Regions from separate parts of the Bradyrhizobium sp. HKCCYLRH3099 genome, predicted to be linked through region 1. Evidence: predicted binding sites of a transcription regulator. Region 1 holds the regulator's gene; each other region holds the start of a gene.

Region 1 (9,623 bases):
GGCCCGGGAAGCGCAATCGGGTGCAAACGGCGCTTCGCTTCCCAAGCATGGAGACCAGCTATGAATTTCGTCAAAGCACTCGTCGCTGCCGGCTTGGTCGCCGCATCGACGTCGGCATTTGCGGCCGATATCACCGGCGCGGGCGCGACGTTTCCGTTCCCGATCTATTCCAAGTGGGCCGACGCCTACAAGAAGGAGACCGGCAACGGTCTGAACTACCAGTCGATCGGCTCCGGCGGCGGCATCAAGCAGATCCAGGCCAAGACCGTGACGTTCGGCGCCACCGACGCGCCGCTCAAGGCCGAGCAGCTCGAGAAGGACGGCCTGGTGCAGTGGCCGATGGTGATGGGCGGCATCGTGCCGGTCGTGAACCTCGAGGGCGTGAAGCCGGGCGAGATGGTGCTGGATGGCGAGACGCTCGCCAACATCTATCTCGGCAAGATCACCAAGTGGGATGACGCCGCGATCAAGAAGCTGAACCCGAACGTCAAGCTGCCCGGCGACGCCATCGCCGTGGTCCGCCGCTCCGACGGTTCGGGTACGACCTTCAACTTCACCTACTATCTCTCCGAGGTCAGCGCGGACTGGAAGAGCAAGGTCGGCACCAACACCGCGGTCGAGTGGCCGGTCGGCGTCGGCGCCAAGGGCAACGAGGGCGTGTCGGGCAACATCAGCCAGACCAAGAACTCGATCGGCTATGTCGAGTACGCCTATGCCAAGCAGAACAAGCTGACCTACACCGGCATGGTCAACAAGGCCGGCAAGACCGTGCAGCCGACCGTCGAGGCGTTCCAGGCTGCGGCCGGCAACGCCGACTGGGCCAAGGCTCCCGGCTACTACGTGATCCTCGCCAACCAGCAGGGTGAGAAGTCCTGGCCGATGACGGCCGCGACCTTCATCCTGATGCACAAGGAGCCGACCGATAAGGCGGCCTCCGCCGAGGCGATCAAGTTCTTCAAGTGGTCGTTCGAGAAGGGCGACAAGATGGCCGAGGAGCTCGACTACATCCCGATGCCCGACAGCGTCGTGAAGCTGATCGAGAAGACCTGGTCGGCCGACATCAAGAGCTGATCTGAAGCGTGCTGCCCTCTCCCGGAAACGGGAGAGGGTTCGTTCAAGGTGATGATGGTGTCAAAGAAGCAGGGGGCGGACTTGGCTGAGATGGCCGTTGAGAGCGAGGTCGGCGATATCGCCGCTGCCGCAGGGCCCTATGACCGCGCCCGCGCGCTGAGCGCGTTCAAGCTCGGCGATGTCACCTTCTACTGGATCACTCGCCTGTCGGCGATCTCGGTGCTGCTGATCCTCGGCGGCATCATCATCTCCCTCGTCATCGGCGCCTGGCCGGCGATGAAGGAGTATGGCTTCCAGTTCCTCTTCACCAAGCGCTGGGCGCCTTCGGCCGATCCGCCGGTGCTCGGTGCGCTCGGCCCGATCTACGGCACGCTGGTGACGTCGTTCATCGCGATGCTGATCGCCATTCCCGTGGGCCTGGGCATCGCGATCTTTCTGACCGAGCTCTGCCCGCAATGGCTGCGCCGTCCCATTGGCCTCGCCATCGAGCTGCTCGCCGGCATCCCCTCGATCATCTACGGCATGTGGGGCTTCTTCGTGCTGGGCCCGTTCCTGGCCACCACGTTCCAGCCGTTCATGATCGGCCTCTGCGCCAACATCCCGGTGCTGCAGGACATCTTCGCAGGTCCGCCGTCCTATCTCAGCCTGTTCAACGCCTCGCTGATCCTGGCGATCATGGTGCTGCCCTTCATCACCTCGATCTCGGTCGACGTCTTCAAGACGGTCCCGCCGGTGCTCAAGGAAGCCGCCTACGGCGTCGGTTGCACCACCTGGGAGGTCGTGCGCAGCGTCGTCATCCCCTACACAAGGGTCGGCGTCATCGGCGGCGTCATGCTGGCGCTGGGCCGTGCGCTCGGCGAGACCATGGCGGTGACTTTCATCATCGGCAACTCGTTCCGGATCTCGTCCTCGATCTTCGCGCCGGGCACGACGATCTCGGCCGCGATCGCCTCCGAATTCCAGGAGAGCGACGGTCTGCACCAGTCGAGCCTGATCCTGCTCGGCCTGCTCCTGTTCGTCCTCACCTTCTTCGTGCTGGCGAGCGCCCGGCTGATGCTGGCGCGGCTCGAAGCCAAGGCTGGAAAGTAACCCATGACGAGCGTCGAGATGTCCACCGTCGATACGCCGGTCAATCCCATCAACCCGATCTATGCGCGCCGCCGGCGCCGCGACCTCGTCGTCCGCGGCCTGTGCATCGCCGCCGCGGCGTTCGGCGTCACCTGGCTGGCGCTGATCCTGTTCACGCTGTTCTATAACGGCCTCGCCGGCCTCAGCCTGCAGGTCTTCACCGCCGACACGCCGCCGCCGGGCGCCAGCGAAGGCGGCCTGCGCAACGCCATCGTCGGCTCGATCATGATGACCGTGATCGGCGTCGGCATCGGCGCGCCGCTCGGCCTGTTCGCTGGCACCTACCTCGCCGAATACGGCCGCAACGACCGCCTGACCTCGGTGATCCGCTTCATCAACGACATCCTGCTGTCGGCGCCGTCGATCATCATCGGCCTGTTCATCTATGGCGCCGTCGTGGTGCCGATGGGCGGCTTCTCGGCCATCGCCGGTGCGCTGGCGCTGGCCGTCATCGTGATCCCCGTCGTGCTGCGCACCACCGAGGACATGCTGCTGCTGGTGCCCAACCCGCTGCGCGAGGCAGCCTCGGCGCTCGGCCTGCCGCGCTCGCTGGTGATCCGCCGCATCGCCTACCGCGCGGCGCGCTCCGGCCTCATCACCGGCGTGCTGCTGGCGACCGCCCGCGTCGCCGGCGAAACCGCGCCGCTCCTGTTCACCGCGCTGTCGAACCAGTTCTGGAGCCTCAACCTCTCCAAGACGATGGCGAACCTGCCTGTCACCATCAACAACTTCGTGCAGAGCCCGTATGCCTATTGGAAGCAGTTGGCCTGGAGCGGAGCCCTTCTCATCACTCTGGCCGTGCTCGCTTTGAACGTCGGTGCACGCATTCTCGGCGCCGAGAGGAAAACGAAATGACCGAACTGTCCGTCTCCGTCAGTCAGCCCGCTCACACCCTTCACGGCCAGCCGCTCCCCGAGGCGCCGGCCAAGGTGACCGCGCGCAACCTGAACTTCTATTACGGCGATCATCACGCGCTGAAGAACATCAACCTGACGCTGGGCACCAACCGCGTCACGGCGTTCATCGGCCCGTCCGGCTGCGGCAAGTCCACCCTGCTGCGCATCTTCAACCGGATGTACGATCTCTATCCGGGCCAGCGCGCCACCGGCCAGCTGATGCTGGACAACACCAACATCCTCGATCCCAAGCTCGATCTCAATCTGCTGCGCGCGCGGGTCGGCATGGTGTTCCAGAAGCCGACGCCGTTCCCGATGACGATCTACGAGAACATCGCCTTCGGCATCCGGCTCTATGAGAAGATCTCGAAGTCCGAGATGGACGACCGCGTCGAGAAGGCGCTGCGCGGCGGCGCGCTGTGGAACGAGGTCAAGGACAAGCTCAACGCCTCCGGCCTGTCGCTGTCCGGCGGCCAGCAGCAGCGCCTGTGCATCGCGCGCACGGTCGCCGTCCGGCCCGAGGTGATCCTGTTCGACGAGCCATGCTCGGCGCTCGACCCGATCTCGACCGCCAAGGTCGAGGAGCTGATCCAGGAGCTCGCGGAGAACTATACGATCGCGATCGTCACCCATAACATGCAGCAGGCGGCGCGCGTCTCCGACAAGACCGCCTTCATGTATCTCGGCGAACTGATCGAGTTCGACGAGACCAGCAAGATCTTCACCTCGCCGAGCGATCGGCGGACCCAGGACTACATCACCGGCCGGTTCGGCTGACGCCGACAGCATTCTTCAGGAGATCAACATGGCCAGTGAACATACCGCCAAGGCGTTCGACAGCGATCTGCAGGACCTGACCCGGCTGGTGTCGGAGATGGGCGGCCTCGCCGAGCGGCTGATCGTCGATTCCGTCGACGCGCTGGTGCGGCGCGACGTGGCGCTCGGCCAGAAGGTGGTCGCCGCCGACGCCGAGGTCGACAAGCTGCAGCGCATCATCGAGGAGCGCGCGGTGCTGACGATCGCCCGCCGCCAGCCGATGGCGGTGGATTTGCGCGAGATCGTCGGCGCGATGCGCGTCGCCACCGATCTGGAGCGCATCGGCGACCTCGCCAAGAACATCGGCAAGCGCGTCGCCGCGCTGGAGAGCGACTTCCATCCGCTGAAGCTGATCCGCGGCCTCGAGCACATGACCGACCTGGTGCAGTCGCAGGTCAAGACGGTGCTGGACGCCTATGCGGCGCATGACCTGCCGGCGGCGATGACGGTGTGGAAGGGCGACGAGGAGGTCGATGCGATCTGCACCTCGCTGTTCCGCGAGCTCCTGACCTACATGATGGAAGACCCGCGCAACATCTCGTTTTGCATCCATTTGATGTTCTGCGCCAAGAACATCGAGCGGATGGGCGACCACGCCACCAACATCGCCGAGACGGTGTTCTATATGATCGAGGGCCAGCAGATCATGGACAAGCGCCCGAAAGGCGACATGACCAGCTTCGCGACCACGATCCCCGGTAACTGAGAAAGACGATTTCGACATGGGTGCGCGAATTCTGGTGGTTGAGGACGAGGAGGCGCTGACGACGCTGCTGCGCTACAACCTCGAGGCCGAAGGCTACGAGGTCGAGACCGTCGCGCGCGGCGACGAGGCCGACACGCGGCTCAAGGAGCGCGTGCCCGATCTGGTCGTGCTCGACTGGATGCTGCCGGGCCTGTCCGGCATCGAGCTGTGCCGGCGGCTGCGGGCGCGGTCCGAGACCAAGCAGCTGCCGATCATCATGCTCACCGCGCGCGGCGAGGAGAGCGAGCGTGTGCGGGGGCTTGCGACCGGCGCCGACGACTACATCGTCAAGCCGTTCTCGGTGCCGGAGCTGCTGGCGCGCGTGAAGGGCCTGCTGCGGCGCGCGAGCCCGGAGCGGCTGGCGACCGTCTTGTCCTATGGCGACATCGAGCTCGACCGCGAGAAGCGCCGCGTCGCGCGTTCGGGCCGGCCGATCGATCTCGGCCCGACCGAATACCGCCTGCTCGAATTCTTCCTCGAGCATCCCGGCCGCGTGTTCAGCCGCGAGCAGTTGCTCGACAGCGTCTGGGGCCGCGACATCTATATCGATGAGCGCACGGTGGACGTGCACATCGGCCGCCTGCGCAAGCTGCTCAATCCCGGCCGCGAGCAGGATCCGATCCGCACCGTGCGTGGCGCCGGCTATGCGCTGGACGACCGCTTCGCCAAGTCGGAGCAGGCGTGACGGGCGAGCAGGCCTGATCGCGCGGTCACGCCGTTGCCGTCTTGATCCTGTGTGATCGAGTTCCCATCATCATGGTCGGACCTCGGCAGACACAATGATCAGGACGTTCGCTATCTTGTTAGCCTTGTTGCTTGTGGCTGCCGGCAATGCCGCGGCCGCCGAGCTCGAGGACGCCGTCGCTGCGGCTTCGAATGGACAGCCGGCGGCGGCGTTACGCCGGCTCCAGCCGCTCGCCGCCAAGGGCGACGCGCGCGCGCAGTTCAATGTCGGATTCATGCAGGCCTTCGGCCTGGGCGCCCCGCGCAACCAGGCGGAGGCGCTGGTCTGGTACCGCAAGGCCGCCGATCAAGGGCTCGCCGTCGCCCAGCATTATCTCGGCATCGCCTATTTCAACGGTGAAGGCGCCGCCCGCGATCACGGCGAAGCCGCCCGCTGGTTCAATCGCGCCGCCGCGCAGGGCTTTGCCCAGTCGCAATACATGCTAGGCCTGATGATGCTCGACGGCGAGGTCATGACCCGGGACGTCATCCAGGGTTATGCCTGGCTCGTGATGGCCGGCCGCAACGGCGTCAGGTCGGCCGGCCGCGAGATTCAGAGAGTGAAGCTCAGCGAAGCGCAGCGGCGCCAGGCCGAGGCCACCATTGCCGCGTGGCGGCCGAAGCCGGAATCGGTCGATGCCGGGATTGCCAATCCGCGCGCGGAGCAGTTGCTCGGTCTCGACCGCCACTTCGGCGACGTCGTCGATCCCACCTCCTGGCCGGCCTCCTCGATCGGTGTCGTGACCGTGGCGCAATACAGCACGGGAGGTTCGTGCACCGGCACGCTGGTGGCGCCGCGCGTGGTGCTCACGGCGGCGCATTGTGTCTTCAACGGCGTCGCGCAGGTCAGCCCCGGCAACGTCCATTTCCTCGCTGGCATGAACAGAGGCACTCCCGCGGCCTCGTCGGTCGCCGACAAGCTGATCGTGGCGCCTGAGTTCATTCCGACCCAGCACGACAAATGGTCGCTGGACCGCTCGCCAGCCGACTGGGCGCTGATCATCCTGAAGGATGCGCTGCCCTCGAAGCCGGTGGCGGTGAAGTCCGTGAGCCGGGATGACCTCGCGGCTGCGACCAAGGCAGGTACGATCTCCGAGATCGGCTATGGCCAGGAGCGGCGCTATTCGCCGACCGGCCAGCGCAATTGCAGCGCAAGCATGACCAGGGACGCCCGTCTCCTTACCGTGCATTGCCTTGCCAATTTCGGCTATTCTGGCTCGCCGATCCTGGCCGAGATCGGCGGCGAGCCGGTGGTGGTCGGGATCTTCTCGGCGTTCCACGAGGAGACGCGGCTGATGTTCGCCGCGTCCGCCAGCCAGTTTGAGGCGGCCGTGCGGCGCGAGATCGCCGCGCAGAGCGCATCCGCGCGGTGAGGGGAGGGACAGGAAGGGAAGAGAGTTGGACACCGGCTGGTCAATGTTTGTGCGTGACCGGATAGCGGATTGCCAAAGCAATGCTGGGAACCTCAGCCGCACGGGCGACGAGGGTTGATTTGCAAGTGATTTGGGCGCGGCAGTGCGAGCCTTGCCTTTTGGCGCAGGTCTTGCTCTCTTGTCCGAGTATGACGATTTTGCCAATTGATCATCCTCGCTCCGCGCGTTTCGTTCCAGCCTGGCTGCGGCCGGTCGGGCGTCGCAATGCGATGCTGCTGGCCGGCCTTGTGCTCGCCAATGCGCTCGCCTGGGCCTGGGCGTTCGCGCTCTACGCCGACCGCCCGGCCATCGTCGGCACCGCGCTGCTGGCCTGGCTGCTCGGCCTCCGCCACGCCGTCGATGCCGATCATATTGCGGCGATCGACAATGTGGTCCGCAAGCTGGTGCAGGACGGCGATGCGCCGCGCGCCGCGGGTCTTTACTTCGCGCTCGGCCATTCGAGCGTCGTCGTGATCGCCACCATCGTCGTGAGCCTGGTCGCCGGCGCGGATCTGTTGCGGGAGGACAGTGCGATCCGCGCGATCGGCGGCGCCATCGGCACCTCGGTGTCGGCCGGCTTCCTGCTGCTGATCGCGTTGGCGAACCTCGTCCTGTTCGTGAACCTCTGGCGCCGCTCGCCCCGGCCCGAGACGGACAGCGCGAGCCCCGGCAACGGCCTCCTGATTCGTCTGCTGCGGCCCGTGCTGCGGGTCGTGTCGCGCGCCTGGCATATGTTCCCGCTCGGCTTCCTGTTCGGCCTTGGCTTCGACACCGCCAGCGAGATCGGTCTTTTGAGCCTGTCGGCGACCGAAGCGGCCCGCGGCGAGAGCCTGGTGCATATCCTGGTATTCCCGGCGCTGTTCGCCGCGGCGATGGCGACCGTCGACACCGCCGACGGCATGCTGATGGTCGGCGCCTACCGCTGGGCGCTGACGGATCCCGCCCGCAAGCGACGCTACAATCTGGTGATCACCGGGCTGTCGGTGATGATCGCGCTGGTGATCGGCGGCGTCGAGGCCGCCACGCTGCTGGCGCCGCTGTTCGGCCTGACCGGAACGTGGGCCGATGTTGCGAGCGCGCTCGGTGACGGAATCGCCGACCTGGGGATCGTCGCGGTCGTCCTGTTCGGACTGATCTGGGCCGGCGCCGTATTCTTCAACCGCCGCCCGCGCGGTTCCGAGGCCGACGCGGCGCTTGCCACCCTTCGTGCGGGGACGCTAAACCCCGGGGAGATACCAAACACGACAGCATGAAGCTGTGCTGAGGGCAGGACCTCACGATGGCCGGCGCGGAGGGAATGACCAGGATGCTGTGGCTGCAGGGCGCGAGCTGCGGCGGCTGCACGATGTCGATCCTGGAAAGCGGCGCCTCCGGCTGGTTCGACGAGCTGCGCCAATCCGGCATCGACCTGATCTGGCACCCTTCTGTCAGCGAGGAGACCGGCGACGAGGTCGTCGAGCTGCTCGACGCGATCCGTGACGGCCGCGAGCGGCTCGATCTGCTGGTGCTCGAAGGCTCGGTCGCGCGCGGACCGCATCTCAGCGGTCGCTTCAACATGCTCGCCGGCACCAACCGCTCGATCTATCACTGGCTGCTCGATCTCGCCCCGCTTGCCGACTACGTCGTCGCGGTTGGAAGCTGTGCGGCCTATGGCGGCATTCCCGCGGCCGGGAGCAATCCGACCGACGCCGTCGGGCTGCAGTTCGAGGGCAGCGATGCCGGCGGTGCGCTCGGCTCCGGCTTCCGCTCGAAGCGCGGGCTGCCGGTCATCAATGTCGCGGGCTGCGCACCGCATCCCGGCTGGGTGATGGAAAGCTTATTGGCGCTCACCGCTGGCGACCTCACGGCGGGCGGTCTCGACGCCGTCGGGCGCCCGACCTTCATCGCCAACCACCTCGCGCATCACGGCTGCTCGCGCAACGAGTTCTATGAGTTCAAGGCGAGCGCGGAAACGATGTCGGAACGCGGCTGCCTGATGGAGCATCTGGGCTGCCGCGCGACGCAAGCCGTCGGCGACTGCAACCAGCGCTCCTGGAACGGCGGTGGCTCCTGCACCAAGGGCGGCTATGCCTGCATTGCCTGCACCTCGCCGGGTTTCGAGAGCACGCAGAACTATCTGCAGACGGCGAAGCTCGCGGGCATCCCTGTGGGGCTCCCGACCGACATGCCCAAGGCCTGGTTCGTCGCGCTGGCCGCGCTGTCGAAATCGGCAACGCCGCGCCGTGTGCGCGTCAATGCGACCGCCGACCACGTCGTGGTGCCGCCGAGCCGCTCCGGCGATAAGCGCAGCTCATGACGCGGATCACGGTCGGCCCGTTCAACCGCGTCGAGGGCGATCTCGAAGTCCGCCTGGATATCGACAGCGGCCGCGTCGCGCGCGCCGAAGTGACGGCGCCGCTCTACCGCGGCTTCGAGCAGATCCTGGAAGGGCGGCCGCCGCTAGATGCCCTGGTGATAGCGCCGCGCATCTGCGGCATCTGCTCGGTGTCGCAGTCGATCGCGGCGGCGGCTGCATTGCGTCAGGCGATGGGCGTGGTCCCAGCGCCGAATGGCGTGCTCGCGACCAACATCGCGCACGCGGCCGAGAACGCCGCCGATCATCTCACCCACTTCTACATCTTCTTCATGCCCGACTTCGCCCGCGACGCCTACGCGTCTCACGCGTGGCACGGCGCAGCGGCCGAGCGCTTCACTGCCACCAAGGGATCCGCGGCCCGCGAGGCGCTGCCGGCGCGGGCGCGGCTGCTGGAGATCATGGGCGTCATCGCAGGCAAATGGCCGCATAGCCTAGCGTTCCAGCCGGGCGGCACGACGCGTGCGATTGAGCTTGGC
Region 2 (9,623 bases), on a different contig from region 1:
GTTCTCGGCGCGCTTCTCCAAGCGGATGAAGAACGGCGCGCCGCCGACCATGGTGCAGGCGGGCGTCTATGCAGGCCTCTTGCATTACTTCAAGGCGCTGGAGGCACTGGGCGAGAATCCGCATGACGGCGTGAAGATCGTCGACAAGATGAAGTCGATTCCGACCGAGGATGCGCTGTTCGGCAAGGGCGAGATCCAGCCCAACGGCCGCACCATCCACACCGCCTATCTGTTCGAGGTCAAGAAGCCGTCGGACTCGAAGGGCCCGTGGGATCTATACAAGATGGTCGGCTCGGTGCCGGGCGACCAGGCCTTCACGCCGCTCGACAAGAGCGCGTGCGCGCTGTTGAAGAAGTAAGCCGCTGCGGTCCCGGCGGTTCGCCGCCGGGGCTGTCGTTTGACCCTTGGGAAACGCCGAGAAAAATAGAACAAGACGATGCAGGCTCTCTACGCACAGCTCCTGGTCGGACTGATCAACGGCTCGTTCTACGCGCTGCTCAGTCTCGGGCTTGCCGTCATCTTCGGCATGCTCAACATCATCAATTTCGCCCACGGCGCGCTCTACATGATGGGCGCGTTCTGCGCCTATTTCCTGCTGAACCTCGGCGGCATCGGCTATTGGTGGGCGCTGCTGCTGGCACCGATCATCGTCGGCATCTTCGGCATGGTCCTGGAGCGCACGCTGCTGCAGTGGCTCGCCGGGCTCGACCATCTCTATGGCCTGCTGCTCACCTTCGGCATCGCGCTGATCGTGCAGGGCCTGTTCCAGAACTATTTCGGCTCCTCGGGCCTGCCTTACGCGATCCCCGACTATCCGCAGATCGGCGGCTTCCGCGGCCTTCAGGGCGGCATGAACCTCGGCTTCATGTTCCTGCCGATCTATCGCGGCTGGGTGGTGATCTTCTCCCTCGTGGTCTGCCTGGCCACCTGGTTCCTGATCGAGCGCACCCGGCTCGGCGCAAATCTGCGCGCCGCCACCGAAAATCCCACGCTGGTCCGCGCCTTCGGCATCAACGTGCCGCGCATGATCACGCTGACCTACGGCCTCGGCGTCGGCCTCGCGGCGCTCGCCGGCGTGCTGTCGGCGCCGATCAACCAGGTGCGGCCGTTGATGGGCGCCGACCTGATCATCGTCGTGTTCGCGGTGGTCGTGATCGGCGGCATGGGCTCGATCATGGGCTCGATCATCACCGGCTTCGCGCTCGGCGTGATCGAGGGACTGACCAAGTATTTTTATCCCGAGGCTTCCAACACCGTGGTCTTCGTTCTGATGGTCCTGGTGCTGCTGGTGAAGCCGACGGGTCTGACCGGACGGGCGGCCTGACATGACATCGATCACCGACGAGACCCTGCCGATCACCCCGCGCGCGATGCGCGACGAGATGATCGTGTTCGTCATCATGGCGGCGCTGCTCGCCATCGTGCCGTTCACCGGGCTGTATCCGTTCTTCGTGATGCAGGCGCTGTGCTTCGCGCTCTTGGCCTGCGCCTTCAACCTGCTGATCGGCTATGGCGGCCTGCTGTCGTTCGGCCACGCGATGTTCCTGGGGACCGCCGGCTATTGCAGCGCGCATGCGCTGAAGGTCTGGGGCTTCCCGCCGGAGCTCGGCATCCTCACCGGCGTCGCCGGCGCCTTCGTGCTGTCGATCATCACGGGCTACATCTCGATCCGCCGCCAGGGCATCTACTTCTCGATGATCACCTTGGCGCTGTCGCAGCTGTTGTACTTCGTCTATCTGCAGACGCCGTTCACCCATGGCGAGGACGGCATCCAGGGCATTCCCCAGGGCAAGCTGTTCGGCTTCATCGACCTGTCGAAGCCGGTCACGCTGTACTACGTCGTGCTGGTCGGCTTCCTCGCCGGCTTCCTGCTGATCTTCCGCACCATCAACTCGCCGTTCGGCGAGGTGCTGAAGTCGATCCGCGAGAACGAGCAGCGCGCGATCTCGCTCGGCTATAAAACCGACCAGTACAAGCTCTTGGCCTTCATCCTGTCCGGCACCATCGCGGGGTTCGCCGGATCGCTGAAGGTGTTCGTGGCCCAGAACGCCTCGCTGACCGACGTGCACTGGTCGATGTCCGGCGAAATCGTGCTGATGACGCTGGTCGGCGGTCTTGGAACGGTATTTGGGCCCGTCGTCGGGGCGTTCGTGATCATCGCCATGCAGCAATATCTGGCCGGGTTCGGGCAGTGGGTCACCGTCATCCAGGGCGTCATCTTCGTCGCCTGCGTGCTCACCTTCCGCCGCGGCGTGGTCGGGGAAATCGCCCATTTGTTCAAGCGATCCCTGTAAACCATTGATCTAAAATAAGATTGTTCGCAGGGCAGAAAGTGGTGGATCATCCGTCCACCGCTTCTGCTGCGGCGTGATCCGGAGTATGACACTTCCGTGACAGGCCAGCCCTGGCCCGTTCCGGAATGGATGGATTTCGTCCCATGCTGAACTGGTTTCGCGCCGTCCTCCCCAAGGAGGAGCGGTTTTTCGATTTGTTCGCCCGCCACAACAAGGTGGTCATCCAGGGCGCGCATGCGCTGCAGGACATGCTCAAGGGCGGCGACGACGTGCTGACCCATTGCCAGCGCGTCAGCCAGTTCGAGAACGAGGCCGACAACATCACCCGGGAGGTGCTGACCGCCGTCCGCCGCACCTTCATCACCCCGTTCGACCGCGGCGACATCAAGAACCTGATCACCTCGATGGACGACGCCATCGACCAGATGCAGCAGACCGCCAAGGCGGTGGTGCTGTTCGAGGTCAAGGAGTTCGAGCCGACGATGCGCGAGATGGGCACGCTGCTGGTGGATTGCGCCAATCTCATCGGCCGCGCGCTGCCGCTGTTGCAGGCCATCGGCCAGAACGTGCCGATGATCACCGCGATCACCGAGGAGATGACCAAGCTCGAGGGCCGCGTCGACGATCTCCACGACATCGGGCTGAAGGAGCTGTTCCTCAAGCACCGCAACGCCAACACCATGGACTTCATCGTCGGCGCCGAGATCTACGATCATCTGGAGAAGGTCGCCGATCGCTTCGACGACGTCGCCAACGAGATCAATTCGATCATGATCGAACAGGTCTAGGGTAGGGACGCGCCGTGGACGCTCATCTCGGCCTTCCCATCCTGGTCGGCCTCATCGCCGTCGCGCTTGCCTTCGACTTCCTGAACGGCCTGCACGATGCCGCCAATTCGATCGCGACCATCGTCTCGACCCGCGTGCTGCGGCCGCAATACGCGGTGTTCTGGGCGGCGTTCTTCAATTTCATCGCCTTCGGCGTATTCGGCCTGCACGTCGCCCAGACCATCGGCACCGGGATCATCGATCCCGCCATCGTCGATGCGCAAGTGATCTTCGCCGCCCTCATCGGCGCGATCGTCTGGAACCTCGTGACCTGGGCGGCCGGCATTCCCTCGTCGAGCTCGCACGCACTGATCGGCGGCCTGGTCGGGGCGGGGATCGCCAAGGCCGGCATTTCGGCCGCGGTGTGGAGCGGCCTGTCCAAGACGGTGCTGGCGATCGTGCTGTCGCCGCTGGTCGGGCTGATCCTGGCGATGATCCTGGTCGCGATCGTGTCCTGGGCCTCGGTGCGCTCGACGCCCTTCGCCGTGGACCGCGCCTTCCGCATCCTGCAATTCGCATCGGCGTCGCTGTATTCGCTCGGTCATGGCGGCAACGACGCGCAGAAGACGATGGGCATCATCGCCGTGCTGCTGTACTCGCAGGGCCATCTCGGCGAGCACTTCACGGTGCCGTTCTGGGTCGTGCTGTCGTGCCAGGCGGCGATGGCCTTGGGCACCCTGATGGGCGGCTGGCGCATCGTCCGCACCATGGGCCTGCGCATCACCAAGCTGAACCCGATGCAGGGCTTCTGCGCCGAGACCGGCGGCGCCATCACGCTGTTCCTGGCGACCTTCCTCGGCGTGCCCGTCTCGACCACCCACACCATCACCGGCGCCATCGTCGGCGTCGGCGCCGCCCGCCGGGCCTCTGCCGTGCGCTGGAACGTGGCCGGATCCATCGTCTACGCCTGGATCTTCACGATCCCGGCGTCGGCCATCGTTTCGGCGCTGAGCTTCTGGCTGGTCTCGGTGCTCCGGCACTGACACCCGGAGCGAGGCTAGGTTGCCGAACGTTTGGGGCCTCATGGTTCGAGACGCGCCGCAAGGGCGGCGCTCCTCACCATGAGGGTTGGAATTTTGGCGAGTCTGGGGATTTCGCTGCACATTCGGACCTCGTCCTGAGGAGCGCGCCGTTTGGCGCGCGTCTCGAAGGACGGCCACGGCCTCGGTGCCAGTCCCGACTGGCCTACGTTCCGCCCGGTTAACTCCCCGGTTGGAGTTGCGGTGCAAAACGCCTATATGGAGGGCGCGCGGCGGCTGTGAGCCCGCGCGTTTTCCCACGACATCGCCGCTCTCTGGCCCCGAACCGACGTCCGCCGCCTCATGTCCGATACCGCCGTCACCACCGAACAGCCGTCCCGTTCGCCGCTCTCCGACGAGGTGGCGCGCCGGCGCACCTTCGCCATCATCTCGCATCCGGACGCTGGCAAGACCACCTTGACGGAAAAGCTGCTGCTGTTCGGCGGCGCCATCAACCTCGCCGGCCAGGTGAAGGCTAAGGGTGAGCGGCGCAACACCCGCTCCGACTGGATGAAGATCGAGCGCGACCGCGGCATTTCGGTCGTCACCTCGGTGATGACCTTCGAGTTCGAGGGACTGGTCTATAATCTCCTGGACACGCCGGGCCACGAAGACTTCTCCGAGGACACCTATCGCACGCTGACCGCGGTCGACTCCGCCGTGATGGTCATCGACGCCGCCAAGGGCATCGAGGCGCGGACGCGAAAGCTGTTCGAGGTCTGCCGCCTGCGCGACATCCCGATCATCACCTTCATCAACAAGATGGATCGCGAGAGCCGGGATACGTTCGACCTTCTGGATGAGATCGAGAAGACGCTGGCGCTCGACACCACGCCGATGACCTGGCCTGTGGGGCGCGGCCGCGACTTCATCGGCACCTACGACGTCAGGGATGGCGGCGTGCGCCTGCTCGAAGGCGGTGGCGCCAAGACCGGCGCGGCACAGCAGATCGAAATCTCGGAGCTCGGCAAGCTCAACGCCAATCTCGACATGGGCCAGATCACCGACGAGCTCGAACTGGTCAAGGAAGCCTGCAAGCCGTTCGAGCTCGACGCCTTCCGCGAGGGCCATCTGACGCCGGTCTATTTCGGCAGCGCGCTGCGCAATTTCGGCGTCGGCGATCTCCTGGAAGGTCTCGGCCGCTACGCGCCGTCGCCGCGCGCGCAGGAGTCCAATTTGCGCAAGGTCGACGCCGCCGAGCCGCGCATGAGCGCCTTCGTGTTCAAGATCCAGGCGAACATGGACCCGAACCACCGCGACCGCATCGCATTCGCGCGTCTCTGCTCGGGCAAGCTCAACCGCGGCATGAAGGCGAAGCTGGTGCGCACCGGCAAGACCATGCCGCTGTCGAGCCCGCAATTCTTCTTCGCCCAGGACCGCTCAGTCGCGGACGAAGCCTTCGCCGGCGACGTCGTCGGCATTCCCAATCACGGCTCTTTGCGCATCGGCGACACGCTGACCGAAGGCGAGGATCTGACCTTCGTCGGCGTGCCGAGCTTCGCGCCGGAAATCGTCCGCCGCGTTCGCCTCACCGATGCGATGAAGGCGAAGAAGCTGAAGGAAGCCCTGCAGCAGATGTCGGAGGAGGGCGTCGTGCAGGTGTTCCGCCCGCGCGACGGTGCGCCCGCGCTGGTCGGTGTCGTCGGCCCGCTGCAGCTCGACGTGCTGAAGGCGCGGCTCGATGCGGAGTACTCGCTGCCGGTCGAGTTCGAGATCTCCGAGTTCTCGCTGGCGCGCTGGATCTCCTGCGACGACAAGAAGAAGCTGGAAGCCTTCATCGCCTCCAACAATTCCGGCGTCGCCGACGACGTCGACGGCGATCCGGTGTTCCTGGCCAAGAACGAGTTCTATCTCGGCTACACCAAGGAGCGCGCCGAGGGCATCGTGTTCTCCAACGTCAAGGACGTGAAGAAGAAGGCCTGAGCCCGCGTCCTCGTCGTCGCGGCTACCGGTTGCGGCCAAAGACCTCGAGCACTTGCAGCAGCTGCCGGTGTCCGTCGGCACCGACCTTGTCGATCAGCCGCTGCTCATGCTCCTGCACCAGGCGGTCGGCCCGCGCCAGCAGGGCGGAGCCGGCTGCGGTGAGATGCAAAGCATTGGTCCGCCGGTCCGACGTCGGCAGGCGCTCGAGCAGGCCCCGCGACTGAAGTTCGTCGAGCGGCGGGATGATTCCGGAGCGGCTGATGCCCAACACCTCCGACAGCGCCATTTGCGACAGCCCGGGATTGTCGCGGACGATCACCAGGATCGAATACTGGGCGGGACGCATGTCGAGCGGCGCGAGCGTCGCGTTGAAGTCCTCGAAGACCCACAGCTGCGCCTGCCGGATCAGATAACCCGCAAGCCCCGTCAGGCCGACCACGCTGATCTCGGGCCGGTCCTTGCCAGCCTCAGGGCCGAGAGAACGCCGTTTCGAACGCGCGAGTGCGCCCCCCACGGCGAGTTGAGTCCGATCCGCCAAGTGACCCCTCATGTCTGATGCATCGAGGCCACACACTGCCTCAACGCGCTGTCGATTTAAACTGAATGTGTAATTGTTCTTGACGTGAACAGATCATCCAATGAACATTATGTGCACAAGAGCGACCATATGACGCGCTGACGTCGGGATGACGATACCCCTGAGCAAGGCCGGGGGCTCACCCCTTCGGAAGCATGTCCACAACGCGATCAACGCGACGGCGCTCATCAGGGGAGAGTCAAATGCGCAATGTCGTGGGGCGACGCGGGTCCAAGACCGCCAGCAGCAAGCACATCGATCGCCAGGGCCGGAGCAGAGCGGGGCGCGCATCATCGCGCAGCCGCTGGGCCATGGCTGCGGCGGTTGCGGCTGTGGGGATGATCGGCAGTTCGACCGGCTCATCAGCTCAGACCTATACGCCGATCGCCGTCGTTCCGACCCCGGATGCCTATGCCTACATCCAGCAAAATCCGTCCGTTCAAGGGCTGTTCGGCCCGACAGTCACGGGCCAGTTCACACGACTGACGGTGTTCGGCGACAGCTACGCCGACTGGGGAAATGCGCTGCGGGCCGGGTCGGCGGTCCCGCCGAGCGGCCGCTACAGCGCGGGACTGTCGATGGCCGACGCGCTCCAGCTTCACTACGGGCTTCCCACTTCGGCCGTCGCCAACTACGCGACCGGCGGCGCGATGAGCGGCGACACCAATGTTGGAAACCTGTTGGGGCCGCCCGTTCCGGTGCTGCCGGGCACCGGCACGGAAATCAGCACGTTTGTTGCGGCGGGCGGGCGTTTCGGCCCGCAAGATCTCGTCAGCATCATCACGGCGGGCGGCAATGACGGTGTGCCGATCCTGTTCAACCCGGCCATCACGCAACCCCAGATGAACGCGGCCGCTGCGCAGACCACGGCCAACATCATGTCGGGCGTTCAGAAACTGGTTCAGGTCGGCGCACGCAACCTCGCGATCATGTCAGTGGGTGATCTGTCTTATCTGCCGATCGCCCCCGGCAATCAAAACATCCACTACTTCCAATCCACGTTGACGCAGATGGAGCAGGCCAACCTGGCGCCGCTGGCGCGCTCCGGCGTTCGCATCTTCTTCTTCGATCTTGCCACCCTGACGCGGAACGTCGTCGCAAACCCCGCCCTCTATGGGTTCACCAACGTCACCCAGGCCTGCACGGCCGTTCCGTCCTGCGTCGGTGGCAGTGTCGCGGCGCAGAACCAGTTTCTGTCCTATGACGGCCTGCATTTCACGACTGCAGGCTTCGCCCTGATCGGGCGCTATCAGACCAACCAGATCGATGCGCCGTTGACGGTGGCGCCGCAGGGCGACGTGGCGATGTCGATCGCCAACGGCTTTGCCGGCTCGGTGTTCGGCCATATCGACGCCTATCGCAACGTCGCCGGCACCGCCAATGCCATGAACGCGATGGCGGCGGACATGCCGGTCAAGGCGATCCGCGCGGCCTCAGCCGGCGTGCAGAACCCCTGGTCCGTCTACGGCGACGTCGCCTATGCCGGAGGCAGCCGCGACTCCCAGCAGTTCCTGTCGAGCTACACCTATCAATCACTCGGCGGACGGATCGGGCTCGACTATCAATTGTCGCCGGACCTGATGGTGGGCGGGCTGTTCAGCTACGCCCAGCCGAACGTGAACCTGTCCGTGCAGAACGCCCATCAGAAGATCGATGCCTATCAGATCGGCGGCTACGCGGCCTATAGCCGCGCCAACTGGTTTGCCGATGCGTTGCTCGCCTATGGCCGCCAGGCGATCGCCACCGATCGTCAGGGCGTCATCGATACGATCCGCGGCTCGACCCATGCGGATACGTTCGCGGTCGCCGCCCGCGGCGGCTATCTCTGGGATCTCGGCGCCTTGCGGATGGGGCCGATCGGCGGCCTGTCCTACACCAATGCGCAGATCGCGGGCTATACGGAGACTGGCGACATCCTGCTCACCAACGTGATCAACCGCCAGAGCCTGGAGAGCCTCACCGGCAGTGCGGGCGTCCAGTTTCGCGCGCCGTTCACGACCGCCGGAGCGTTCTACAATCCCTATCTGAACCTGACCGTTGAGCACGATTTCATCGGTTCCGCACGGACGCTGATCACGACCCAGGTGACGACGCCCTTGTTGCCGGTACTGACGCCGATCGATGGACGCAAGGCGACCTACGGGAAGGCCGCGGCCGGCCTGGCTGCGGCGATCACCGACAAGATCAGCATCAATCTCGGCGTGATCAGCACGTTCGCCAGGTCCGACCGCAACGACTATGGCGTGAACGGCGGAATCAAGATCGCGTTCTGAGCGCCGGGCCGGACGCGCTCGGACGTCCGGCCGATATTGCTGGCGTTGAAGCCAGGCGCGGCGCGTGCCCCGCCTGGCTTTCGCGTTGCGGAACGCAAGCTCCGGCGCGGATTTCCTCGGGTCTTTCCGCTTCGCGCTTCTCGGTAAATCATCCCTGGGTTACGCTCGGCATGGTCGTCAGCAAAGGGGAGGGCGAGCGATGTCAGTCCGCCGACAGATCGCCACGCTGTTCGCTGTCGTGAGCTGTTTTGCGGCTGCGACGGTCGGAGCGACGGAGGCCGCCGAGGTCGTCGCGCTCGGCGCCAGCAACACCTATGGCAAAGGCGTCAATCGCGGCGAGGATTTTCCGGCGCAGCTCGAGGCCATGCTGCGCGCCAAGGGCGTACAGGCGAGCGTTGCCAACGCCGGCATCAATGGGGACACCACCGCCGGCATGCTCTCCCGTTTCGACAGCGCGGTCGACGGTTCAACCCGCGTCCTCGTGCTGCAGCCCGGCGGCAACGATGCCCGCAAAGGCGCAGGCGATCAGCGCGCGGGCAACATCGGCGCCATCATGGCCAAGGCCTCGCAGCGCCGGATCAAGGTGGTGATGGTCGAGAACGGCATGTTCCGCGGCCTGCCGCACCAGGTCGACGGCGTGCATCTGACGCCCGAGGGATATCGCATGCTGGCCGCGTCTTTGCTGCCGCGCGTCAGGGGCGGCCTGCGCA
Region 3 (9,623 bases), on a different contig from region 1:
GTCGCGCCGACGGGAATATCGGCTGGGTCGATCCGCCCGCCGTGAAGCCGTAATCGTACGGGTGACCCGGCCCGTCAGCGGAGCGAAAACGGGTTCCCGGTCAGGTGCTTGACCGGGGCTTGCGACGCCACGCCACGGCGGCGAAACGGGCGGCCGGGCGTTGGCGCCTTCAGACCGCCACGCTCGGCGATCTTAAGGATAGGCCGGGGGAACATGCTTGCGGGAGTTGGCACCGCCGTTGCGTTGGGGTAGAAGCCCCCGCATCGGACACGGGTTAAGCCCGCCTGCCGCCTCAGCTTCTTGACGCCGGTCTGTCCCGACCTATTTCGCACACTGACGGTTCAATCACCTCGGAACGCCCTATGCCGATTACCGATCTGGTCGCACCCGAGGCGATCCTGCCGGCTTTGAAGGTCATCAGCAAGAAGCAGGCGCTCCAGGAACTGGCGGCGCGTGCGGCTGCGCTGACCGGGCAGAACGAGCGCAGCGTGTTCGAGGTGCTGCTGCAGCGGGAGAAGCTCGGAACCACGGCCGTCGGCTACGGCGTCGCGATTCCCCACGGCAAGCTGCCGAAGCTGGAGAAGCTGTTCGGCCTGTTCGCCAGGCTGGAGCGGCCGATCGATTTCGAGGCCATGGACGGCCAGCCGGTCGATCTCGTCTTCCTGCTGCTCGCCCCCGAGGGCGCCGGCGCCGATCATTTGAAGGCCCTGGCGCGGATCGCCCGCCTGCTGCGCGATCAGGACGTCGCCAAGAAGCTGCGGGCGTCGCGCGATGCCCAGGCGATCTATTCGGTGCTGGCCCTGCCGCCGGCCTCGGCGGCCTGACGTCATCTCAGGGCGCGCCGCAGCGACCGCGACAGCCGGCCAGCAAGCCTTCGCGCGGTACCGAGGCCGATCGCTCGCACGGGCTTGGGCGGTGGTGTCGGCTCATAGCCGAACTCGACGACAAGCTCCTGGAAGTCCTCGCTGCGGAGCAGGTCGAGATGCTGCGGCATCATGCGCTCGGTGTAGATGCCGACCTTCCGATCGCGCCCTGACGACGTGAGACCACGGCCGAGCACATCGAGCTCCGCGGCCGTCTTGCGTGGAAGACCCAGATAGTCGCAAATCCGGTGCAGGACCGGAGACGGCGACGTCGCCATCTCGCCGCCCGCGAGCTCCGCATAAAGCTCTTCGAACCTCACGGTCAGGCAGGCGGGCGAGTCCAGCCAGCTGATGAAATTCCTGATACCCGATCCTGGCCACGAGAGGAGGGTCGATGTGATTCGCGAGGCATCATCGGGATAGGCCGCCGCTCCGGCCATGCGTCGGTAGGCGTTCAACTTCCGCATCTTCGGGTAGGCAGCCGAGTGGTAGACGAAGTCCACCCAGCTCACGACGATATCGCGGGGATCGCGGACGATGAACAGCATCTTGTGTTCCGGCCGGCCCAGCAGATATTGCTCGAGATACGGACAGTACTCGGTATGCGAGGCGCAGAAGTAACCGGGCCTGAGGGCCGACGTCCAGAGCGGCGCCGGAAGCGCGCGTCCCTGATCAAGCGAGCCATCCGGATTCAGCTTGCTGATCGATGACGTGTAGGTGTGGTAGCCGACGTCGACATGACCGCCCAGCGCTTTGACGAGTTCGACCAGCAGGTACGTCCCCGCCTTGGGCACGCTGTTGCAGATCACGTAGTATGGGCTCGGCCCTGGCTGAGGACTGTCCAGGAAAACGTGCTGATTGGGTACGGTCCCGCGCGCGAGTTCCCGATAAACGCCCGTGTCGAGCGCTGATCCATCCATCGTCATCCCCCGGCTTGCTCGTCGCGTATGGACTAGCGCCTCCCGCGGGAGGGACAACTTAAGGATTGGACAGCTTCGGTCTAACTCGCTTCAGATGGTGTCGGCTTGTAAATGCGGCTGCTCGGGACATCGATAGAGACAAATTTCTCGAATCCGCTTTGAGGGGCCGCTCAGTCGTTCCCCGACCGGTCCAATGATCTCGCCACTGATCTCACCATGTAGCGGACCGTCTTGGCGCCGCTATGTATGCTGGCTGTCGCCACCGGCTCGAAACCCAGCGCGGCGTGAAACGAATCAGACTGCGGGTTGGGCGGGTCGACATTGACCTCGCAGACGATACGCCGATGCCCCGCGGACCCAGCGTCACGAATCAACTGCGCGTAGAGCATCCGTGCGAGCCCCTGGCCGCGTGCCGTCTGCGCCACCACGATCCGGTCGACATAGACGAATCGGTCGTAGCGCGCCCGGAACCAGCGATAGTTGGGGCTGTCGTAGTCGGCAGTCTCGTCCAGCGCGATCAGCAGCGCATCCGCCGTCCCGATTCGCTGCGCACGCCAGGCCTGATCGATCAGCCGGGCGAACGCCTGCGGGGTCAGCCATGAGAGCTCGGCAGCATGGGTGTTGTTGAGCGCGAGCAGCGTGGCCGCGAGCGCAGGCTGTGCCGCCAATTCGGCTGACGTGAGCGGCGTCATCACTGGGGTCATCGAGGGATGTCCAGCAGAGGCTCTCCATGGTCGGAAAAAAGGCCGCCCTCTTCGCAGAGGGCAGCCCTTGAATCAGTGCATGAGCTGCATGGGTCTCACAAGACGCCGTCGTTGCGACCGCGCGCGGCCGGCTTTTCCTAGTGCACGCTCACGGCCTGGAGCTCGTGGCTCCATGCATTCGCAATCGCGGCTTCGCGGCTGTCGGTGAGCATGATCGGCGTGCCGTCGGCGGCATGCAAGGCGAACAGCTTCAGGCCCGGCGCGATGCGCGGTGCTTGCGGAAACAGGCCCGGCACGTCTTCGGAGCGGATCTGCTTCACATAGGCGATGTGACCCTCGCCCAAGGTCGCCAGCGACTCCGGGGAGACGCTCGATTCAGACGCAACATTACCAGTCATGGTCTCGACTCCTTCTGAGACTCAAGCGGTCGAGTCCGCTACTCGTTCCATCAAACCATTATTCGTGTTCATTGATAGCGATTGTCTTAACGATACGCTCAGGCTCGGGCCTGGCGAGATCGACCGACAACAGCCCGTTCTTCAGGTCCGCACCAAGCACATGCATTCCCTCCGCCAGCACGAAGGTGCGCTGGAAGTGGCGCGCGGCGATGCCGCGATGAATGTATTGCCGGGTCTTGTCGTCCTGCTGACGGCCGCGGATGACGAGCTGGTTTTCCTCAATGGTGACATCGAGTTGGTCGCGGGTGAAACCCGCCACCGCCAGCGTGATCCGAAGGCGCTCGGGCTGGCCATTGGTGCGTTCGAACCGCTCGATATTGTACGGCGGATACCCGTCGGCACCTTTGACGACGCGGTCGAGCACGCGCTCGATCTCGTCGAAGCCCAGCAGAAACGGACTGGAGAGCGAAGGAACACGAGACATGGTTTACAAAGTCCTCTCGAAGCGACTTTGACGTTTCGGGACCCTGATGGCATCCCTTGAGCAGCAATATGGGCACGATCCCGGGCGCGTTCAAGCGCCGGGATGTCAGGGAATCGGCCTGTCTGTGGAAGGGCTTAAACCGGCAGCCTCTGCCGCCCATCGGCCGAGAACAGATGCAGCTTGGCCCTAGGCGCCACGGCGCGGATCCTGGCGCCGATCTCCGGCGCCGTGACGCCGGGCAGCCGCACGATGACGTCGTTGGCGGTCGCGGTCAGCCGGTCATCGCCGTCCGTGTCCTGCCGCGACCCGTAGACATAGGTCTCGGCGCCGACATGCTCGATCGCGTCGACGCGCAGGTCGAGCCCGACACCACCGGCGGGCACGGTCTCGCCGAGCTCGAAATCCTCGGGACGGATGCCGAGCTGGCCGGCCTCGGCCGGGACGGCGTCGGCGCCGTGCAACTGGCGGCGAAGGCCATCCAGCGGCATCAGGTTCATCGGCGGCGCGCCGATGAAGGAAGCGACGAAGGTCGTCGCGGGCCTCTGATAGATGTCGAGCGGATTTCCGATCTGCTCGACCTTGCCGCCGTTCATCACCACCAGGATGTCGGCGAGCGTCATCGCCTCGAGCTGGTCGTGGGTGACATAAATGGCCGTGGTGTTGAGCCGGCGCTGCAGCTTGCGGATCTCGACCCGCATCGCGATGCGCAGCTTGGCGTCGAGATTCGACAGCGGCTCGTCGAACAGGAACACTTTCGGCTGGCGTACGATCGCGCGGCCCATCGCGACGCGCTGGCGCTGGCCGCCGGAGAGCTGGCGCGGCTTCCGCTGCAGCATGGTGCCGAGTTCGAGAATTCGTGCGGCGTCCTCGACCCGCGTCTTGATCTCGGTCTCCGGCATGCGGCGATTGCGCAAGCCATAGGCCATGTTGTTGTAGACGGTCATGTGCGGGTAGAGCGCGTAGTTCTGGAACACCATCGCGATGTCGCGCTCGGCCGGCTCGATCGCGTTGACGACGCGGCCGCCGATGTCGATCTCGCCGGAAGAAATCGTCTCCAGGCCGGCGACCATGCGCAACAGCGTCGACTTGCCGCAGCCGGAGGGACCGACGAGCACGCAGAATTGGCCGTCGCCGACCTCGATGTCGACGCCTTTGATGGCCTCGAATCCGCCGGGATAGATCTTGCGGATGTTGCGGAGCGTGACGTTGGCCATGGGTTACCTGGAAGCGAATGGCGAATAGGGGGTAGCGAATAGGGAAGGGGCTGAAGCGAACCGTCGGGCGAATATCCCTATTCGCCACTCGCACTTCGCCATTCGCCTCCTCTTCACTTTTCCGTCTCCACGAGGCCCTTCACGAACAGGCGCTGCATGAAGACGACGACGGCGACCGGCGGCAGCATGGCCAGCACGGCGGTCGCCATCGCGAGCTGCCATTCGGCGAGCTCGTCGGTGGTGGTCAGCATCTTCTTGATGCCGATCACGATGGTCTGCATCGAATCCTTGGTGGTGATCAGCAGCGGCCAGAGATACTGGTTCCAGCCATAGATGAACTGGATCACGAACAGCGCCGCCACCGTCGTCATCGACAGCGGCAGCAGCGTGTCCCAGAAGAATCGCAGAGGACCCGCGCCGTCGATGCGCGAGGCTTCGAGCAGCTCGTCGGGGACGGTCATGAAAAACTGGCGGAACAGCAGGGTGCCTGTGGCCGAGGCGATCAGCGGCAGGATCAGGCCCGCATAGGTGTCGAGCATGCGCAGGTCGGCGACGACCTTGTAGGTCGGATAGATGCGCACCTCGACCGGCAGCATCAGGGTGATGAAGATGATCCAGAACGCGGTCTTGCGGAACGGAAAACGGAAATAGACGATCGCGAACGCCGACAGGATCGAGATGATGATCTTGCCGACGGCGATGCCGATCGCGGTGACGAAGGAGTTCGCGAGCAGCACGCCGACGGGCTGGTTCATGAAGCGCGAGCCGCCGACGAACACGGCGCGATAGTAGTTCTCCAGCATGCGGCCGCCCGGCGTGAGCGGCAGGTTGCCGCTGACGACGGTCGCAGCGTCATAGGTCGAGGCGATGAAGGCGACGTAGACCGGGAAGGCGAAGATCAGTACGCCCAGCGAGAGCACGATGTAGGCGACGAGGTCCCGGAGCGGGCGATGCTCGACCATCAGTACTGCACCTTGCGCTCGACGTAGCGGAACTGGATCGCGGTCAGCGCGATCACGATCACCATCAGCACGACCGATTGCGCGGCGGAGCCGCCGAGATCGCCGCCGAGCCGGCCGTCGGCGAACACCTTGTAGACCATCGTGGTGGTCGAGCCGGCCGGGCCGCCGGCGGTGACCGCGTCGATAATGCCGAAGGTCTCGAAGAATACGTAGACGATGTTGACGACGAGCAGGAAGAAGGTGGTCGGCGACAGCAGCGGGAAGATGATGGTCCAGAACCGGCGCAGCGGACCCGCACCGTCGATCGCGCCGGCCTCGATCACGCTCTTGGGGATCGCCTGCAGGCCCGCGAGGAAGAACAGGAAGTTGTAGGCGACCTGCTTCCAGACCGCGGCCATCACGACGAGGATCATGGCGTGGGTGCCGTCGAGCATCGGGTTCCAATTGAAGCCCATCACGCGCAGCGGTCGCGCCAGGGTGCCGAGCGTCGGGTGGAAGATGAAGAACCACAGCACGCCGGCGATCGCCGGCGCGACCGCGTAGGGCCAGATCATCAGCGTCTTGTAGGCGGAGGCGCCCTTGAGGTTCTTGTCGGCCTGCGTCGCGAACAGCAGCGCGACGCCGAGCGACAGCACGGTGACCAGCGAGGAGAACACCACGGTCGTGCCGATGGCGGTGTAATATTCCGGCTGGGCGAACAGCGCCTGGTAGTTCTCGAACCCGACGAATTCGGAATTGAGGCCGAAGGCGTCCTCGCGCAGGAACGACTGCCAGATTGCCTGGCTGGCCGGCCAGTAGAAGAAGATCAGCGTGATCGCGAGCTGCGGCGCCAGCAGCAGGTAGGGCAGGAGCTTGCCGTTGAAGACGACCGACTTTTCCATGGAGCGCGCCGCGTGAGGGATAGAAGTGAGGCTTCCCCTCCGGTGGGAGAGGAAGCCTCTGGGACGGCCTGACTTTGCCGTTTCCTTACTTGGCCGTTTTCTCGAAGGTGCGCAACATCGCATTGCCGCGGGCAACGGCGGAATCGAGCGCCTCCTTGGCGGTCTTCTTGCCGGCGAGCGCGGCCTCGATCTCCTCGGCCCAGACGTCACGCATCTGCACCATATTGCCGAAGCGCAGGCCACGCGAATTCTCGGTCGGCGGCTTGTTGGTGAGCTCCTTCAGCGGCGTCTGCGGCACCGGGTTCTTGTCGTAGAAGCCGTCCGCCTTGGTCTTCTCATAGGCCGCGGTGGTGATCGGCAGATAGCCGGACTCCTGATGCAGCCTGGCCTGGCGGTTGGTGTCCGACAGGAAGGTGAAGAACTTGGCGACGCCCTTGTACTCGTTCGCCGTCTTGCCGCCCATCACCCACAGCGAGGCGCCGCCGATGATCGAGTTCTGCGGCGCGCCCTGCACGTCCGGATAATACGGCATCGGCGCCGAGGTGAAGTCGAACTTCGCGGTGCTCTTGGCGGTGGCGTAGTAGCCCGACGAGGTCATGAAGATCGCGCATTCGCCGGAGCCGAAGCGGCTCTCGGAGGCCGAGCCGCGGCCGGAATAGTCGTAGGTCTTGTCCTTTTGCAGCTCGACGAGGTTCTGCAAATGCTTGATGTGCAGCGGGGTGTTGAACTCCAGCACCGTGTCGAAGCCGTCGAGACCGTTGGCCTTGGTGCCGATCGGCACGTTGTGCCAGGCCGAGAACTGCTCGATGTGCGCCCACGACGCCCAGGCATTGGAGAAGCCGCAGGTGTCGTGACCGGCCGCCTTCAGCTTCTTGGCGGCCTCGAACACCTCCGGCCACGTCTTCGGAATCTCGGCGACGCCGGCCTTCTTCAGCTCGTCCTTGTTGATCCACATCACCATGGACGACGAGTTGAACGGGAAAGACAGCATGTCGCCCTTCGACGTCGAGTAGTAGCCGGTGATCGCCGGCAGATAGGCCTTCGGATCGAACGGCTCGCCTGCCTCCTTCATCAGCTCATAGACCGGCTTGATCGCGCCCTTGGCGCTCATCATCGTCGCGGTGCCGACCTCGAACACCTGCATGATATGAGGCGCGTTGCCGGCGCGGAACGCGGCGATGCCGGCGTTCATCGTGTCGGGATAGGCGCCCTTGAAGGTTGGCACGACCTTGTAGTCGCTCTGCGAGGCGTTGAACTCTTCGGCGAGCTTGTTGACGATGTCGTTGTTGCCGCCGGTCATGGCGTGCCACCACTGGATTTCAGTCACCGCGAGTGCGGGCGAAGCAGCAAAACCAAAGGTGGCTGCAACGGCAGTCGCGGCAGCGATTTGTCGAAATGACATCAAAAAGATCCTCCCATGAACGTCATCGGTCGTGGCGGCCGTTAACAGCGCCAGATGACAGTTATGTGAATGTATAGACGTATGACCTGACGCGGGAAAGCCACGCGCAGTGCGTCCGCGAAAAGCGGTAAATCGCATCTCTCCGTCACCGCGTCGTGGTGCGACGCGGCGACGCAGCGCGTGCGATGCGATCAGCGTTTGCGTTCCGTGCAGACGGTTCCAGCTTTCCGCAACGCTTCGATCTCGCTCGGCGTGTAGCCGAACTCGCTCAGCACCTCCTCGGCGTGCTGGCTGTATTTCGGCGGTGTCGAGCGCAGGCTCGGCTTGGTGCGTTCGAGCCGGATCGGCGACGCCACGCCCTTGTACCAATCCTTCTCGATGACATCGCCGCGATACAGCGTGTGCGGATTGGTCAGCGCCTGATCGATCTTCTGCACCGGGCCGGCGGGCAGGCCGGCGGCGAGCAGGCGGTCGCACAGCGGCTCGGCCTCGAACTGCCGGAACACGGCGGCGAGCTCGGCGCGCAGCGCCTCGCGATTGGCGACGCGGTCGCGGTTGCGGGCGAAGCGCGAATCGGTGCCGAGCTCGGGGCGGCCGATCTCCTTGGCGAGCTTGCGGAAGGTGCCGTCATTGCCGACGCCGATGAAGATGTCGTCGGTCTTGGTCGGGAAGATCGCGTAGGGCACGAGGTTCGGATGCTCGTTGCCGGTCAGCGACGGCGGCTTGCCATGCATGAAGTAGTTGGCGGTGTGCGGATGCATGATCGCGAGGCCGGTCTCATACAGCGTGACCTCGAGGAACTGGCCCTCGCCGGAGCGCTGCCGTTCCGACAGCGCCATCAGGATGCCGATCGCGGCGTAGAGGCCCGTGGTGATGTCGACCAAGGGCACGCCGATCCGCATCGGGCCGCTCTCGGGCGAGCCGGTCGCCGCGATCATGCCGGTCATCGCCTGGATGATCGCGTCATAGCCGGGATTACCGCCGCGCGGGCCGTCAGCGCCGAAGCCGCAGATCCGGCAGTGCACGAGCTTGGGGAATTTCTCGCGCAGCACGTCGCTGCCGATGCCCCACTTCTCGAGGGTGCCCGGCTTGAAGTTCTCGATCAGCACGTCGGCATTCTCGAGCATCTTCAGCAGCACGACGCGGCCGCCCTCGGAGGCGAGGTCGAGGCCGATCGAGCGCTTGTTGCGGTTGATGCCGACGAAGTAGGCCGCGTCCTCGTCGTGGAACGGAGGGCCCCAGTCGCGGACCTCGTCGCCGGCGGGCGGCTCGACCTTGATCACGTCGGCGCCGTGGTCGGCCAGGATCTGCGTGCAATAGGGGCCGCCGAGCACGCGCGTGAGGTCGATCACGCGCAGGCCGGCCATGGCGCCGGGAGCAAATGGGAGTGTCATGGACATCGCGAGGTTGGTTGCAACTCGCGGCCATTAAGCATTGCTGCGCCACTGGCGCAAACGGGCTTACGCGAATGCAGCCCTCGCGAAAAGGCGAGGGCTGCATGGTGCGTGGCGATCTGCCGCGCAGCAGAATTCAGGCTCAGACGACGGTCAGCTTGACGTCGACATTGCCGCGGGTGGCGTTGGAGTAGGGGCACACCTCGTGCGCCTTGGCGACGAGCGCCTCGGCGTCGGCCTTGGCGAGGCCGGGCAGCGAGACCGCGAGCTCGGCAGTGATGCCGAAACCGCCTTCCGAGCGCGGACCGATGCCGACCGTGGAGGTCACCGACGCATCGGCCGGAACCTTCGGGCCGCCCTGCGAGGCCACGAACTTCATCGCGCCGATGAAGCAGGCGGCG

Evidence for each region. Region 1 encodes PhoB, which activates phosphate uptake and scavenging genes when phosphate is short. Its sites were predicted from a motif close to TGTCATNNANCTGTCAT; they were not measured.
Region 2: the regulator PhoB is predicted to act here: its motif matches at 2,380-2,396, upstream of ACQR1Y_RS15120 (DUF47 domain-containing protein).
Region 3: the regulator PhoB is predicted to act here: its motif matches at 7,883-7,899, upstream of ugpB (sn-glycerol-3-phosphate ABC transporter substrate-binding protein UgpB).

Annotation. Positions count from the first base shown of each region.
Region 1 is NZ_JBNPTW010000017.1:3,332-12,954, forward strand. Features, by position in the region: gene pstS (phosphate ABC transporter substrate-binding protein PstS) at 61-1,071, shown strand; gene pstC (phosphate ABC transporter permease subunit PstC) at 1,162-2,160, shown strand; gene pstA (phosphate ABC transporter permease PstA) at 2,164-3,054, shown strand; gene pstB (phosphate ABC transporter ATP-binding protein PstB) at 3,051-3,872, shown strand; gene phoU (phosphate signaling complex protein PhoU) at 3,901-4,617, shown strand; gene phoB (phosphate regulon transcriptional regulator PhoB) at 4,634-5,341, shown strand; gene ACQR1Y_RS26355 (trypsin-like serine protease) at 5,436-6,752, shown strand; gene ACQR1Y_RS26360 (HoxN/HupN/NixA family nickel/cobalt transporter) at 7,022-8,044, shown strand; gene ACQR1Y_RS26365 (HupU protein) at 8,071-9,087, shown strand; gene ACQR1Y_RS26370 (nickel-dependent hydrogenase large subunit) at 9,084-9,623, shown strand, end outside.
Region 2 is NZ_JBNPTW010000006.1:192,583-202,205, forward strand. Features, by position in the region: gene ACQR1Y_RS15105 (ABC transporter substrate-binding protein) at 1-358, shown strand, start outside; gene ACQR1Y_RS15110 (branched-chain amino acid ABC transporter permease) at 437-1,324, shown strand; gene ACQR1Y_RS15115 (branched-chain amino acid ABC transporter permease) at 1,326-2,294, shown strand; gene ACQR1Y_RS15120 (DUF47 domain-containing protein) at 2,438-3,082, shown strand; gene ACQR1Y_RS15125 (anion permease) at 3,097-4,104, shown strand; gene ACQR1Y_RS15130 (peptide chain release factor 3) at 4,444-6,063, shown strand; gene ACQR1Y_RS15135 (MarR family winged helix-turn-helix transcriptional regulator) at 6,086-6,601, opposite strand; gene ACQR1Y_RS15140 (autotransporter domain-containing protein) at 6,952-8,913, shown strand; gene ACQR1Y_RS15145 (GDSL-type esterase/lipase family protein) at 9,113-9,623, shown strand, end outside.
Region 3 is NZ_JBNPTW010000003.1:13,166-22,788, forward strand. Features, by position in the region: gene hpf (ribosome hibernation-promoting factor, HPF/YfiA family) at 1-53, shown strand, start outside; gene ptsN (PTS IIA-like nitrogen regulatory protein PtsN) at 363-824, shown strand; gene ACQR1Y_RS08400 (sulfotransferase domain-containing protein) at 827-1,789, opposite strand; gene ACQR1Y_RS08405 (GNAT family N-acetyltransferase) at 1,954-2,487, opposite strand; gene ACQR1Y_RS08410 (DUF1150 family protein) at 2,625-2,885, opposite strand; gene ACQR1Y_RS08415 (Hsp20 family protein) at 2,944-3,369, opposite strand; gene ACQR1Y_RS08420 (sn-glycerol-3-phosphate import ATP-binding protein UgpC) at 3,504-4,583, opposite strand; gene ugpE (sn-glycerol-3-phosphate ABC transporter permease UgpE) at 4,697-5,545, opposite strand; gene ugpA (sn-glycerol-3-phosphate ABC transporter permease UgpA) at 5,545-6,426, opposite strand; gene ugpB (sn-glycerol-3-phosphate ABC transporter substrate-binding protein UgpB) at 6,512-7,828, opposite strand; gene ACQR1Y_RS08440 (CaiB/BaiF CoA transferase family protein) at 8,020-9,222, opposite strand; gene ACQR1Y_RS08445 (organic hydroperoxide resistance protein) at 9,365-9,623, opposite strand, start outside.